DNA from 2 places in the Acidaminococcus sp. genome. Region 1 is predicted to be linked to the other one. Evidence: a T-box and tRNA genes for the amino acid it is inferred to sense, from the RefSeq annotation. Region 1 holds a T-box; the other holds one or more tRNA genes.

What was found. A T-box is a leader RNA that pairs with one kind of tRNA and senses whether it is charged. The one in region 1 lies ahead of ACZOF8_RS05615 (valine--tRNA ligase), so its partner is inferred to be a tRNA-Val.
Region 2: it has a tRNA-Val gene. The T-box ahead of ACZOF8_RS05615 (valine--tRNA ligase) is inferred to sense a tRNA for this amino acid. The anticodon was not compared.

Annotation. Positions count from the first base shown of each region.
Region 1 is NZ_DBMBXK010000006.1:103,104-111,110, forward strand. It holds gene ACZOF8_RS05605 (O-antigen ligase family protein) at 1-697, opposite strand, end outside; gene ACZOF8_RS05610 (bifunctional folylpolyglutamate synthase/dihydrofolate synthase) at 702-1,982, opposite strand; gene ACZOF8_RS05615 (valine--tRNA ligase) at 2,001-4,655, opposite strand; T-box leader at 4,692-4,892, opposite strand; gene ACZOF8_RS05620 (VWA domain-containing protein) at 5,036-6,760, opposite strand; gene ACZOF8_RS05625 (AAA family ATPase) at 6,767-7,684, opposite strand; gene ACZOF8_RS05630 (DUF805 domain-containing protein) at 7,820-8,007, opposite strand, start outside.
Region 2 is NZ_DBMBXK010000007.1:83,185-91,191, reverse strand. It holds gene ACZOF8_RS06350 (hypothetical protein) at 1-117, shown strand, start outside; gene pepT (peptidase T) at 404-1,645, shown strand; gene ACZOF8_RS06340 (ParA family protein) at 2,037-2,801, shown strand; gene ACZOF8_RS06335 (ParB/RepB/Spo0J family partition protein) at 2,791-3,807, shown strand; gene ACZOF8_RS06330 (DUF554 domain-containing protein) at 3,817-4,521, shown strand; tRNA gene ACZOF8_RS06325 (tRNA-Val) at 4,567-4,643, shown strand; gene ACZOF8_RS06320 (hypothetical protein) at 4,969-5,556, shown strand; gene ACZOF8_RS06315 (metallophosphoesterase family protein) at 5,591-6,553, opposite strand; gene ACZOF8_RS06310 (dihydrodipicolinate synthase family protein) at 6,852-7,826, shown strand; gene ACZOF8_RS06305 (Nramp family divalent metal transporter) at 7,974-8,007, shown strand, end outside.

The sequences.
Region 1 (8,007 bases):
AGATGAACAGCACCCAGAAATAGGCCACCCAGTTGCCCCGGGAAAAGGTCAAAATCAGGCAGGCGGTGGAGAGAAGGAAGATCCCCACCAGGGCCCACCGGGTCTTTCCTCCCTTCAGAGGAGCGAAAAGCCCTTCACAGTAAGCCACCGTGGACACCAGGAAGGTGCCCAGGATGTTGGGATTCACCAGGGTGGAAATGGCCCGCCGGGACAGATGCTTGAAAGCCTGGTGGTCGATCCATTCCATATTCTGGAGACTGGTGCCGAAGAAATACTGCCAGATGCCGAAGGCCGCCACGATCCCGGCAGAGATCATGAAGATCTTGGTCAGGAACAGGGTCCGGCGGCCGGTACTGGCGTACCGGAGCACCAGGTAGAAGATCCCCGCCTCCTGGCCCACCACCCACAGCCAGTTCAGGGCGCAGGCGGCCGGGTTTTCCGACCACAGGGTGCTGACCCCGCTCAGGATGAACAGGGCCCACAGGGGCCGGCTGATGGTCCGGGGAATCTGGATGGCCGGCCAGAACTGCCCGGTCTTCCAGATGTTCACCAGGTTCAGCAGGAAACAGATGCTGAACACGATTCCCGCCCCCAGCTGATGCAGGGGCAGGATGAAAAACAGCAGAGAAAGGACCCCGAAAATAATCTGATTCAGGTTCCAGGATGCGGGGAGACCCCAGCCTTGCGGTCTTCCCATGGCCTTACCGGTCCAATCCCAGTTCCTTGAATGTGCCGATGAGATACAGGGAACCACAGACGATCACCACGTCCTCCGGCCCCGCTTCCGACACCGCCCGTTGGTAGGCAGCGGTGAGATCCTCCATGGGAACCGCATTCTTGTGGAGCCGCTGGGCCAGTTTTTCCGGTTTCTCCGACCGGTCTCCCTCATGAGCCAGCACCGTATAGATGGTGTCTTCCGGACGGAACAGGATGTCCGATACCTGGCTCACGTCCTTGTCCGCCATCATGCCGAACACGTAGATCCGCCGGGCTTTGGGATAATACTCATCCAGAGCCTTTCGGAGCACCGTCACCCCGGAGGGATTGTGGGCCCCGTCCAGGATAATGTCCGGGTTCCGGTGGATCCGCTCCAGCCGTCCCGGCCACCGGGCTGCCTCCATCCCCCGGAGCATGGCCGCCTCATCAGGCACCCCGTGCTTGTCCCGGAGGATCTCCGCTGCCGTAAGGGCCGCCGCCCCGTTGAGGATCTGGTGTTCCCCGGGCAGGTGGATGGCCACTTCCAGTTCCTTTTCTCCCAGCCGGTACAAAAAGGTCTGGGTGTCCATGGAACTGGTGAGTTCTTCGGTGGAAAAATCATCCCCATATACATACAGAGGGGCATGGTTGGCTTCCGCCGCACCCCGGATCACTTCCAGAGCCTTCCCTTCCGCCTCCGTCACCACCGGCACCCCCGGTTTGATGATTCCCGCCTTCTGGGCGGCAATGGCTTCGATGGTCTTCCCCAGCCGTTCCGTGTGTTCCAGGGTCACATTGGTGATCACGGACACCTCCGGGGTAATGATGTTGGTAGAATCCCACAGGCCGCCCATGCCCACTTCGATCACGGCACAGTCCACCTGCTTTTCCGCAAAATACAGGAAGGCCATGGCGGTGATGAATTCAAACTGGGTGGGCTGTTCTCCTCCCTGGGCCAGGAACCGGTCCAGAGCAGCTTTGGTCTTTTCCGTTACCGCGGCAAAGTCTTCATTGGAAATCTCTTCCCCGTTGAGGCAGATCCGCTCGTTGTACCGGACAAAGTGGGGGGAGGTGTAGCTCCCCACCTTCAGCCCCGCCTGCTGGAGCATGTTGGCCAGAAATGTGGTGACACTGCCTTTGCCGTTGGTCCCGGTCACATGGACGGTCCGGATCTTCCGTTCCGGATGGTCCAAAAGGGCTGTAAGCCCCTGGATCCGTTCCATGCCCAGATGGATGCCGAACTTGCCCAGGCTTTCTACATAGTCTACTGCGTCCGCATATTCCATAGTCTGCTCCTTTCCCTTTTACAGGCTGCGCAGGGTTGCCATCCGTTCCTTCAGGCCGTCGATCCGCGCCAGGATCTCCGTCTGTTTGGTCTTTTCCTTTTCCACCACTTCAGCAGGTGCTTTGGCCAGGAAGTTCTGGTTGCTCAGTTTCCCGGCAGCCCGTTTGGCTTCCTTTTCGGCTCCGTCCAGTTCCTTCTGGAGACGGGCCAGTTCCTTGTCCACATCGATAAGGCCCTTGAGAGGCAGGTACACCTTGGCTCCGTTCACCACGGCCGCCATGGCGTTTTCCGGAGCGGCGTCATCCATGGCCCCCAGGGTCAGGACATCCACCGTACCCAGCTGCCGGATGTAATCCCCGTTGGCGGCAAACACATCCCGGAGGTCGGCATCCACCAGCACCGTGGCCGGAGCCTTGTGGCCGGGAGCCGCGTTCACTTCCGCCCGCATGTTCCGGATGGCCTTGATCACATCCATCACCGCAGTCATCTGTTTTTCCACGGTGTCGTCCATCAGCCCTTCATCCGCCACCGGCCAGGGAGCGATCATGATGCTCTGGCCTTCATGAGGCAGGTGCTGCCAGATTTCTTCCGTAATGAAAGGCATGTAGGGATGGAGCAGCTTCATGGCGTCGCCCAGTACCCGGCACAGTACCGTCTGGGCCGTAGCCCGGGCAGCGGCGTTTTCCCGATCGTAGAGACGGGGTTTGGCCAGTTCGATGTACCAGTCGCACACTTCTCCCCAGATGAAGTCATAAATCAGCCGGCCCGCTTCGCCCAGTTCGAATTTTTCCAGGTAGTTGGATACATCCCGGATGGTGTGCTGGAGCCGGGACAGGATCCATTTGTCCGCCAGGGTGAGCGGTGCTTTTTCCGCATCCTTGTCATAACCGTCCAGGTTCATGAGAGCGAACCGGGAGGCGTTCCAGATTTTGTTGGCAAAATTCCGGGTGCTTTCGATCCGGTTCCAATAGAACCGCATGTCGTTCCCCGGAGTATTGCCGGTGATCAGCATGAACCGCAGGGTATCCGCCCCGTACTTGTTCACCACTTCCACCGGGTCGATGCCGTTGCCCAGGGATTTGCTCATCTTCCGTCCCTGTTCGTCCCGGACCAGTCCGTGGATGAACACGTGCTTGAAGGGTTCCTTCCCCATGAATTCCTCACCCATGGTGATCATCCGGGCCACCCAGAAGAAGATGATGTCATAGCCGGTGACCAGCACGCTGGTGGGATACCAGTGTTCCAGTTCTTCCGTCTTTTGCGGCCAGCCGAAAGTGGAGAAGGGCCACAGGCCGGAGCTGAACCAGGTGTCCAGGCAGTCTTCTTCCTGATGGATATGGGTGCTGCCGCATTTGGGGCAGGCGGTGAGATCCGTCCGGGAAGCAGACACTTCCCCGCAGTCGTCGCAGTACCATACCGGGATCCGGTGCCCCCACCAGATCTGCCGGGAAATGCACCAGTCATGGATGTTTTCCAGCCATTGGAGATAGGTTTTGGTGAACCGGCTGGGAACAAATTCCGTATGGCCTTCGGTGACGCATTTAATGGCTGCTTCCGCCAGGGGTTTCATCTTCACGAACCACTGGGTGGACACCATGGGTTCCACCACATGGTGGCAGCGCTGGCAGTGGCCAACGGAGTGGGGAGCATCTTCGATTTTCACCAGAAGGCCCATGTCCTTCAGATCCTGGACAATGTGCTTCCGGCATTCATACCGGTCTTCCCCTTCGTATTTGCCGGCCTCTTTGGTCATTTTCCCGTCCAGGCCGATGACCACGATCTGTTCCAGGTTGTGCCGCTGGCCCACTTCATAGTCGTTGGGGTCGTGGGCCGGGGTGATTTTCACCGCGCCGGTACCGAATTCCAGGTCCACATATTCATCGGCGATAATGGGGATTTCCCGGTTGGTGGTGGGCAGGGCGATTTTCTTCCCCACCAGTTTCCCGTACCGTTCATCCTTGGGGTTCACGGCCACGGCAGTATCTCCGGGGATGGTTTCCGGACGGCTGGTGGCGATGGTCAGGTACTGGTCCTTTTCGCCCACAATGGGATAGTTGATGTACCACAGGGCACCAGCATCGTCCTGGTGTTCCACTTCCACATCGGACAAAGCCGTACGGCAGTTGACGCACCAGTTGATCATCCGGGTACCCTTGTAGATCAGGCCCTTTTCATAAAGGCTCACAAAGGCTTCCCGGACCGCCTGGCTCAGGCCTTCGTCCATGGTGAACCGCTGCCGGTCCCAGTCGCAGGAAATCCCCAGGCTCTTCAGCTGCCGGACGATTTCGTCCCCGTAGGCTTCCTTCCATTTCCACACCCGTTTGATGAATTCTTCCCGGCCCAGATCATACCGGGTCAGACCTTCCTTCTTCTTCAGTTCCTCTTCCACCTTGATCTGGGTGGCCAGTCCTGCATGGTCATAGCCCGGCAGCCAGCAGGTGTTGTCCCCCATCATCCGGTGCCAGCGCACCAGGATGTCCTGGAGGGTATTGTCCAGGGCATGGCCCATGTGGAGCTTGCCGGTAATGTTGGGAGGCGGGATCACCACACTGAAGGGTTTCCGGCTCTTGTCCACCGGCTGATGGAAAAAGCCGTGATCGATCCAGTATGCATACCATTTCTTCTCCACCGCAGCCGGATCATAGACCTTGGGGATGTTGTTTTCTTCTGCCATAACTCTGCCTCCTTAAAAAAATAAACCCGTCCTGCTGTATAGGACGAGTTGTTCGCGGTACCACCTACATTCTCAATTGCTTGAGCACCTTAAAGCGGCGTAACGTGCCGTGACGGACAGGGCTTTCCTCCTGCCGGCTCCAGGACGACTTCCAGCGCATTGCCCGGATGCTTCCACCACCCGCATCCTCTCTGCCGGTGCAAGGGGCGCTGTACTCCTTCCCATCATCGCCTTTGGCTGTATGGTTGTATGGAGTCATTGTAACAAGGGGGCGCGGGATTGTCAATGGGGTGGACCCTTTCAAATCCCCGTCAACGGTCAGCGGCCGTTGAGTACCGACAGAAAAGGGGTGCTGCACAAAACGTGCAACACCCCCTTTTTCACAGCGCCTCGATCTGCCGGCACAGCATCTTGCCTACGCTGTCGGCCATTTTATCCAGATCCCGGACTTCCACACAGTCTTCCCCGAAGATCTTCCGGGCATCTTTCATGATGTGCTGATTCTCTCCGTTGATGAGCCCGATAATCCGGATCCCTTCCCGGCGGAGGCTGGCGGCTTCGTCAGCGGTGTTGGCCACGGCTTTTTCATCCCGGTATTCCGAAGAGCTGAACAGCCCGTCTCCCACCAGAGGCTTGTCGTCGTTGGGCTCCGCATCCGTGAGCATGATGAGGATCTTTTTGGTCTGGGTAAAGTCCCCCATCAGCTGCCGGGCTCCCCGGAGGGCCAGCCCGTCCCGGTTCCACCCGGTGGCCACATAGTTGAAGATATTGGTGCACCGCTTCTTGTCCGCATAGTCCTTGAACAGGGTGAGTACCGTATAGTTCCGCAGAGTGCAGAAGGAATACACCTGGTAGGGAATCCCGCACTGGCGGAGACTTTCGGCGATCACATAGGCCTGGGAGGCGATTACCTGCTGATACTCCCCCCGGGAGGCGGAAGCATCCAGCATCAGATCCACGGTGAAATCCGGGCTGGAGACGGTCTCCCGTTCGAAGAACACCCGGCTGTCATTCACCTTCAGGGCCCGCCACACCAGGCCGGGTACCAGTTCCCCTTCCTTGGCGGGCACCGGCAGCCGGGTCTGGGCCATGCGCATGACGCTCCGGAGCTGGCTGGTGAGCCGGGCAATGCTCTTCCGGCACTGTTCCCCGTGATCCTTGTAGTAGGCCAGGTTCTTCACCCGCTGGGCGTGAGCTCCCTCAAGCCAGCGGGAAGCTTCCCCGGTGGCCCCTTTGCTCCCCAGCCGGCCCCGGGTAAAGTGGAGATGGCACCCCTGATGAGGCCCGTTGCACCAGGCCTGGTCAATATCCAGCATTTTCCGGGGCGGGTAGATGCTGGCGCCGAAACAGTCGATGATATAGTTGTAGTTTTCCGACGCCGTCTGGCCGGTGATAATGGCCATGAGCCCGTTGTGGGCGTTTTTCCCGGCCAGGATGTCCATGGCCTGCTTCTTGGAATAGAGAAAATTGAACACGCTTTCCTGCTTCCGGAACACATGGGGCAGCAGCCAGTCGATAAAGTCCCCCAGGCCTTTGCTGATGATGACTTTTTCCAGGCTTTCCCGGACCAGGAAATGGGAGACGAAGTACTTTTTGGTGATCTTCCGGAAATGGTCGCACAGCTGCTTGGTATCCCAGGCCGGATCGAAGCAAAGATTGGCATAGAGCCCCTTGGCCCAGGGGTCATGGAGATCCAGTCCCTCCCCCAGCACCTCGTGCCACCGTGCCGCCTGCATTTCGTGGGCCACTCCGGTTTTGTCCAGTTTGGTGCCGTCAAAATAGGCCCTGGCATGCTGCTGCCGGAGATAGGGCAGCACCGGCCGCACCGGAGCCTCCTTGGCGTAGGTGGCGTATTCCAGTCCCAGCCAGAACAGGTCCGTAAAGGTATCCCGGAGAGCGCTGTCTTCCATTTCCTCGAACATCTGGTGGATCAGCTTCACATCATAATATTTCCGGGTGAAGCCCACCACCGCGTTCAGATACAGATCCGGGGTACCCTGTTCCGTATAGGCCAGGAAATCGGGATCAAACCGGTAGTCCCAGGACACGTCCCATACGATATTCAAAGCCCGGCGGCGTTTGGCATCGTACTTGAGTTTTCCCATGGTTCCTCAGTCCTCGAAAATGTCCTTTTTGGTATAGTTCCCGGGAATGTGGAGATTGATCACGTCCCGGATCAGCCCCGGTTCATATTCATCGAAGGATTTGTTCACGATTCCCAGATCCAGGGCCTTGTGGGCTTCCAGCCCGGCTTCCATCAGGTGGATGGCATCCAGCATCCCCCGCAGGTCCAGGGCCTTTTCAGAGATTTCGCTTTCCTGGCATTTCTTTTCCAGGTCCTTGAAGATCTGACAGAAGGCCTTCCGGGGTTCCTTCCGCAGTCTGGGGAATTCGTCCTGGAGCAGCCGGTCCAGGGATTCCATGGAAATGGGCGGCAGCTGGATCACCGCAAACCGGGAAGCCAGGGCTTCGTTCAGTTCCCGGGTACCGGAATAGCCGTAGTTCATGGTGGCGATGAACCGGCAGGCCTTGTGGGCATGGAGCAGGTCATAACCGGGAATATCCACCGTATGCCGGAAGTCCAGCAGAGAATGGAGCACAGCCATGGCTTCGTTCCGGGCCATGTTGATTTCATCGAAGACCCCGAATCCCCCTTTCACCGCGCACTGGTACACCGGTCCGGGACGGAATTCCACTTCCCCGTTTTTGAAGGTATCAGTGCCCAGCATCCCGGTGGCATCCATGTTGATGTGGAAGGACACGTTCCACATGGGACGGCCGAACACCGCTGCCAGGTTCTCCGCCAGCACGTTCTTCCCGGTGGCCTTGGGTCCGGCCAGCAGCAGATTCTGGCCGCACAGAAGGGCCGCAATGGCCTCTTCCCACACATCCTTTCCATAATAATGGAAATGGGGCACAGGGACACGGGCCGTCAGGTCTTCCGGGGTGGGAAATTCCTTCCGGTACGCCCGGATCCCCTGGATCAGTTCCGGGTTGATTTGTTCACTCTCTAAAAATTCCAGCATCATAAGGGCTCCCCTCGCTTGACATTTGCATCAGTAATTATTATAGCACAAAAGGGGGCATTGCACGTTACGTGCAATGCCCCCTGATCGTCAGCGGTCAGCTGCCGTTGACAGTTCTGCTGCTCCTGCTGCAGAACCTTATTCCGGCACTCCTCCGAACCGGTTGGCTCCGCTGTCACCTTTTTTCACCATCAGGTAAATATACGTGGCCAGGTTCAGGATGGGCACCAGGAACAGCAGGGTCCACCAGCCGCTCATGTCCATATCGTGGAACCGGCGGGCCAACAGAGACAGGCCGCACAGGAACATCACCAGATAGGTGAGCA
Region 2 (8,007 bases), on a different contig from region 1:
AAATTCCTCAGCGTGGCCCGGGTCAAGGCCATGATCCCCATCGACGCCACCAGCATCACCAACATCAACCGGGTTGACGGAGTGGGCGTGGGAGCCATTGTGGATTTTAAGCTGTGATAAGGCTATTGCACATTTTGTGCAATAGCCTGGTCTCGGGCCCAGGGTCTCGCGTCTCGAGCCAAATGAGAAATTTGCAGGCAAATTTTTGAACGTATAAAACCTGGTCCGTTATCCATAAGATATCCGTTTCCATATCCAGAACGTTTCTGGTCTGTACTTTCAAAAGAACCTGACTGAAAGACAGGTTCTATCCAGGGCCTCGAGACTCTTGACTCGAGGCCCGAGACACTAAATTGGGCTGCTGCCCTGGCAGCAGCCCAATCCTCCAGAAAGGAATGATACCATGATTGATTCTCAAACCATCATCAACCGGTTCCTGAAATACGTTTCTTTCGATACCCAATCCAGCGAGGAGAATGATCGGGAACTGCCCAGCACACCGGGCCAGATGGTGCTGGCCAGATTCCTGGCGGAAGAACTGAAAAGCCTGGGGCTTACGGATGTGTCCCTGGATGACCAGGGGTATGTAATGGGCACCCTGCCGGCCACAGCAGGGATCACCGGTTCCACCGTGGGATTCATCGCCCATATGGACACCAGTCCGGAAGCTTCCGGCAAGGACGTGAAACCGCTCCTGGTCCGGAACTATGACGGAAAAGACATCCTGCTGAACCGGGACAAACAGATCCTGTTTTCCACGGAAGATTTCCCGGAGGTCAAAAAGTACCGGGGCCAGGATATCCTGTTCACCGACGGCACCACCCTTTTGGGGGCGGACGACAAAGCCGGGGTGGCGGCCATTGTGACGGCTCTGGAATATTTCCGGGACCATCCGGAAATTCCCCACGGGATTCTCCGGGTGGGCTTTACCCCTGATGAGGAAACCGGCCGGAGTTCCTCTGCCTTCGATGTGGCAAAATTCGGGGCGGATTTTGCCTATACCGTGGACGGGGGCGAACTGGGAGGCCTGGAATATGAGAACTTCAACGCGGACAATCCGGTGATCACCTTCCACGGCCGCAGCGTCCACACCGGCTCCGCCAAAGGGAAGATGAAGAATGCCCTGACCCTGGCCATGGAATGGCAGCAGGCCCTGCCTGCCGGGGAAAAGCCGGAATATACCGAAGGGTACGAAGGATTCTTCCATGTACACAAGATCACCGGGGATGTGGAGACCTGCAAAATCCACATGCTGATCCGGGACCATGACAAAAAGCATTTTGAGGAACGGAAAGCCTTCCTGGACCGTATGGCCGCTTTCCTGAATGAAAAGTACGGGGCCGGCAGCGTGGAAGTGGAGCACCGGGACATGTACTTCAACATGGGGGAAAAGATCCGGGACGGGCACATGGCCGTAGTGGAACTGGCCAAAGAGGCCATGGAAGCCGTAGGGGTCACTCCGTCGGTGGATCCCATCCGGGGCGGCACCGACGGAGCCCGGCTGTCCTGGCGGGGTCTGCCCTGCCCCAACCTGTTCACCGGAGGAACCAACTTCCATGGCCGGTTCGAATACCTCCCCATCCCCAGCCTGGTCAAAGCCTGTGAGACGGTGGTGGAAATCGGGAAGAGAGGGTACAGGATTTGATGGTCAGCGGCCGAAAGAGGAAACCTGTGCAGCAGGTTTCCTGAAAATAAAACGCAGCTCACGCTGCTAACCTACCACCCATGCTGCGCATGGATACCCCCGCCCTTGGAAAGGGCGGATATACGCTCGGGCCTCTGGCCCTTGCTTGCAGCACAAGGGCGTAAGCCCGATGTGCCATTTATCCGCCCTTTTCAAGGGCGGGGGACCAGCCATTAGGCTGGTGGTGGGTTAGCAGCGGCAGCTGCGTTTCCATTCAGAAAAATTTGCTGGCAAATTTTTCCATTTGGCTGCTGACCGTTGACCGGGTCTGTGAAAAGAATTTTCACAGACCCGCTTTTCTATGTTACAATATCCTACAGTGTCCCAAAAAGAAACGAAAGGAGTGGACCCTATGACCCGAGTCATTGCCGTGGCCAACCAGAAGGGCGGGGTGGGGAAGACCACCACCAGCATCAGCCTGGCGGCCTGTCTGGCGGAAAGCCGGAAAAAGACCCTGCTGGTGGACCTGGATGCCCAGGGAAACGCCACCAGCGGTCTGGGTATCGATAAAAACAGCCTGGCCTGCTGCATGTACGATGTGCTGATCAACAATACGGAGCTGGACAGCATCATCCAGCCCACTGCCTGGAAGAACCTGTGGGTGGCTCCCGCCACCATGAACCTGGCAGGGGCGGAAATCGACCTGATCGAAAAGAAGAATCCCGCCAATGCCCTGAAGAAGCATCTGTCCAAAATAAAAGACAATTATGAATACGTAATCATCGACTGTCCTCCTTCCCTCAGTTTCCTGACGGTGAATGCCCTGACGGCGGCGGATGGAGTGCTGGTTCCCATCCAGTGCGAATTCTATGCTCTGGAAGGGGTGACCCAGCTGCTGGCTACGGTGGACCGGATCCGCCAGTCCACCAATCCGGACCTGGCCATTGAAGGGATCGTCATGACCATGACCGACAGCCGGACCAACCTGTCCAATGATGTGGTGGCCCAGGTGAAGGAACATTTCCCGGATCTTCTGTTCAAGACCATGATCCCCCGTTCCGTACGGCTGGGAGAGGCGCCCAGCTACGGCCAGCCCATTACGGTGTACGATCCCCACGGGAAGGCGGCAGAAGCTTACAGGAGCCTGGCAAGGGAGGTGAAGCGCCGTGGCCGGTAAGAAAGGCGGTCTGGGCATGACGGGCCTGGACAAGATGTTTGGAGGGCGCAGGACCAAGGCACCGGCTCCCAAACCGGTAGTGGAAGAAAAGAAAGCCGGGGAAACCGTAGGGGAAGTGGCCCTGAAGAATCTGAAGCCCAATCCCTACCAGCCCCGGAAGACCTTCGATCCGGACAAGCTCCGGGAACTGGAGGAAAGCATCCGGCAAAGCGGGGTGATCCAGCCTCTCATCGTCCGGAAAAAAGGCCGGCAGTATGAAATCGTGGCCGGAGAACGGCGCTGGCGGGCGGCCAAAGCCGCCGGGCTCACCAAAGTGCCGGTGGTGGTCCGGGAATACGATGACAGTGCCATGATGGAAGTGGCCCTGGTGGAAAACATGCAGCGCAGCGATCTGGATCCCATGGAAGAGGCCCGGGGCATCCAGAACCTGATGGAAAGCCTGGGGCTCACCCAGGAGGAGGCTGCGGCCAAGCTGGGGAAGAGCCGGGCTGCGGTGGCCAATGCCCTGAGGCTGCTGAAACTGCCTCCTGAGGCGGCGGAAATGGTCTCTGCAGGCAAACTTACCCCCGGCCAGGTACGGCCGCTCCTGGGACTGGATGCGCCGGAGAAAATCACGGAACTGGCCCGGAAGGCAGCGGAAGGAGGCTGGTCCGCCCGGGTGGTGGAAGAAGTGGCCAAGGCGGAACGGGAAGGGAAGCCCTGGCATCTGTATTTCCAGACGGAAGAGGACCTGATTCCTCCGGAAAAACCGGAAAAACAGAAGAAGGGCGGTAAGAAAGCCGCCGGCAGGGAAAGCCAGCCCCAGGATACGGATACCCATGCCTTCCAGGAAAAACTGATCCAGTATCTGGGCACCCGGGTGAAGATAGAACCGTTCAAAAAGGACAGAGGAGGACGGATCCTCATCGAATACTACGGGCCGGAAGATCTGGAACGGCTCTATGATCTGCTGAAAGGGCCGGAAAAAAACGCCGGCCGGAAAAAGCCCGGCCTCTTTACCGTGTAGGAGGCGGCTATGGTGGGAATGGGAACGGTTGTGAATGTGGCCGCCATTGCAGGGGGCAGTCTGTTCGGTCTTCTGGTGGGCCGGGGAATCAAGGAAAAATACCAGGAAACCGTGATCTACGGACTGGCTTTGTGTGTCATTGTCCTGGGGATCCAGATGGCTCTCCAGGGGCAGCACATCCTGCTGACCATCATCAGTCTGGTGGTGGGCTCCATCCTGGGAGAAGCCCTGGGTATTGAGGAAAAACTGGAACAGGTGGGAACCCTCCTGGCTGAAAAATTCCAAAAATCCCGGAAGAAGGGGGATGCCGGGACGGACGCCTTTGTGGAAGGGTTCCTGAACGCCAGTCTGCTGTACTGTGTAGGGGCCATGGCCATTGTGGGGTCCATCCAGGACGGGCTGTCCGGGGATCCCACCACCCTTTACACCAAGGCGCTGATTGACGGTCTCAGCGGCATTATCTATGCTTCCAATTTTGGGGTCGGTGTCCTGTTCTCGGCTCTGTCCGTTGGGGTTTATCAGGGAATCCTTACCGCCCTGGCAGGATTCCTGGGGCCCTGGATGAGCCAGCTTGTGGTCCAGGAAGTTGCCGCCTGCGGCGGACTGATGATCCTGGGAATCGGCATCAACATGACCAAGCTCCTGAAGATCCGGGTAGGGAATATGCTCCCCGGTCTTCTGGTGGCGGGCGTGGCTGCCGGAATTTTTTTCTAAAAACCCTTGCATTATTTGGACAAGTAGCGTATAATACAATTTATCGGGATTATAGCTCAGTTGGTTAGAGCGCATCGCTCACATCGATGAGGTCTACGGTTCGAATCCGCATAATCCCACCAATTGAAAATGAAAAGAAGCTGTTGCTCCGGCAACAGCTTCTTTTTTTATTTGTGCCAAAAGAAAAAAGAGGAAAAGGGCGGTGGGTTGGCAGCCGCGGGTTTCCTCCTTCAGCTGTTGACCATTGACTGCTGATCGGAGGCTGCTGCATCTGCAGCAGCCTCCTCCCCTTTTTCCTGCAAACTCCTGCACTTTTTTTATGCACTTTCCCCGTTAAGGCTGTTTTCCCCATTCCAAAACTGTTTTTCCTCTTGTTCCACGGGCCTTTCGGTGTTACACTCCTTCTGGAAATACAGTTTTTTACTCTATCGGAAATGAGGTCTTGCCATGTACACTTCTCAACTGAAACATTCCCTGGCTGCCGGGGCGGCTGTATTGGTCCTGGGCACTGCCGGCCTGGGGGCTGCCGCTCCTGCTGACGAAGGATCCGTCCAGATCCCCAACCCCATTGTCAGTTATGGAACCTATCAGTCCGCTGCCGGCGTCCTGGGCTTTTGCCCGCTGACTCTCAGCCGGGATTCCGGCTATGCCCTGGAGGGGATTTCCGTGATCGGCGGCCGGGCTTCAGATCTTGCCTTCGTTCGGATGGGACAGCCGGACAGCAGGGTGAGAATCCGTACTGCATTAAAAAAAGATAATAAAAACGACAATCTCAGCGGAATTTACGGTGCTGAATGGAAGAAGCAACGCGTAAATGAGACAGAAGTGGAATTGGCCCAGATCGGGCCCCAATCCTACGCCGCAACTTGGGAAACCGGGAACTATGTGTTCGCCGTCCTGGGTGAAGGGATGGAACCAGCCGCTTTCCGGACCCTTCTCACCAACAGCCTGGTGGAAGACACAGAGCATTATTTCGCATCCATCCAAAAGAATCCGGAAAAAAGCGGGAAGAAAACAGTCTACAGTACTTTATAAGAAAGGGGGTGCTGCACGTTGCGTGCAGCACCCCTTAGCGGTAGAGCCCCTTAACCCATACCGTCCGGTCAAACTGGGGCAGCCACTGATGGGTTTTGTGGCTGTAGGTGCGGATCAGGATCTTTTCCGGGTACAGGTACAGGGAATTGGTCCATACCTGTTTTCCGTCCCAGGTGGGGTTGTACACATCCAGGATGGCTGTACCGGCAATCTGGTTCACCGGATTGGAAAAACTGGGATTTTTGGGAGAAGTATGGGTATGGCCGGAAACCCACAGGAGGATCTGGGGATTGGCCCGGAGCAGTTTGCCTATGGCTTTGGCCGGCTGGACATAATTCCGGGGTTTGTCCAGTTTGCTGCCGGGGATCATGGTTCCGGTGACAGGGGCATGACAGAAGATCAGGGTGGGTTCCTGCCGGTGGTCTTTCAGTTCCTTTTTCAGCCAGTCCAGCTGTTCTTTGGACAGTTCCACTGCATATTTGCTTTCCAGGGTATCCGGGGACAGGAACAGCAGGAAGTAGGGTCCCAACTTCCGGGAATGATACAGGGGACCAAAGTCCTTTTCATACTGTTGCATATGGAGACCCCGTTCGTAGGAATCTGCCGGAACCAGTTTTCCGGTGCTGGACAGATCCCGGTGGTAGATGATTTCGTGGTTCCCGGCCAGGAATTCCTTGGGCTTTTTCAGATGGTCCGTCAGCTTCCGGGCCAGTTTGTAATCTGCCGGGCTGCCGGTTTTCTGGACCATATCCCCGGTAAAGACGCACAGGTCCACATCCTGCCAGCGGTTGATGTCCCGGACCGCCTGTTCCTTGTTGTGGATCTTCCGGGTCCGGACGTCCGGCTTTTGGGATTTGCTCCCATAATGGATGTCACTGAGGATCACCACCCGCTGGTACCGGCGGGCCTCCGCGGTGGGGGCCAGGACCTCCATGGGCAGCAGACAGGCCAGGACCGTCAGCAAGGCGGTCATCGAAAGCCAAAATTTTTTATACATGGGGAACACTCCTTTCAGACAGGACCCATTATAGCAGTTTTCCAGGATGCTGCAGAGCAGCACAGGCGTGGTGTGAAATCGTTTGCAGGAGAAAAACGGAAAAAGATAAAAAATGGAAAAAAGCCGAAGGAGCGCATCAATACTAGAATAGTCCTAAAAATTGCAATGCAAAAAATTGCGAAACTGTCAGAAAATATTGACGGGGAACCGGGAAACATGATATAAAATAGCCAAGGTTGATGCAAACGATTGCAGAGACAAGCAAAAAATATAAGATCATTTTCAGGAGGTTTTCACCATGGCAAAAGTAAAGAACTTCAAGACCATTTTCCCGGCGGTATCCGTTCCTCTGAACGCTGATTATTCCATCAACGAACCGGAATTCAGAGCGTACCTGCGCTGGATCAAATCCTTCTACAACAAAGGCATCGAAGGCCTGGTCTGCAACGGCCATACCGGCGAAGTCACCGGCCTGACCCGGGAAGAACGGAAACGGGTTACGGAAATCTGTGCGGAAGAATGCGGGGATGTGATGACCATCATCTCCGGGGTCAACTGTGAAAATACCGAAGGCGCCATCGAAATGGCCAAAGATGCCAAAGACGCCGGGGCTGACGGGATCCTGCTGATGCCTCCTCATATGTGGCTGCGTTTCGGGATGAACCCCAAAGCTCCCTTCCAGTTCGTGAAAGACGTGGCTGACGGTGCCGACATCGACATTATCATCCATCTGTATCCGGCCACCAGCAAAGCCTTCTATCCGGTGGAAACCCTGATCAAGATGGTCAAGGAAATCCCCCATGTAAAGGCCATCAAGATGGGCACCCGTGTCACCGCCATCTACGAACATGATGTCCGTGAACTGCGGAAAGCCTGCCCGGATGTATCTCTGATCACCTGCCATGACGAAACCCTGTGCGTATCCTGGTTCCCTGGCATGGACGGCGCTCTCATCGGGTTTGCCGGCTGCGTGCCTGAACTGATCACTGCAGCCTGGAGCGTCTTCAAGGATCCGGCCAACCACACCCTGAAGGAAGCCCAGGATGCTTCCAACAACATCTACCCCATCAGCCAGGCCATTTATGGCGGCGGCCAGCCTTCCGGTGAAGCCCATGCCCGCCTGAAGGAAGCTCTGGTACAGCGGGGCGTATTCACCAGCGGCCTCATGCGGAAACCGGTGCTGCCTCTGGACCAGGAAGAAAAAGACTGGGTGGCAGAAGGTCTGAAAAAGAGCGGCCTGCCTAAAGTGGATATGAAACCGTTTGAAAAATAAACAAACCCATCCTCCTAAAACAGGCGAAAACAATCCCTTTTAACGGATTGATTCAATCCACCCTTCTTACCTTCTATAAAGGAAACTGCAAAGCGGCTGCTCATCCAATGACGGGCAGCCGCTTTATTATCAGCAAAGGAATACACAATGGAAACAACAATCAATAAACAACTTGGCTTCG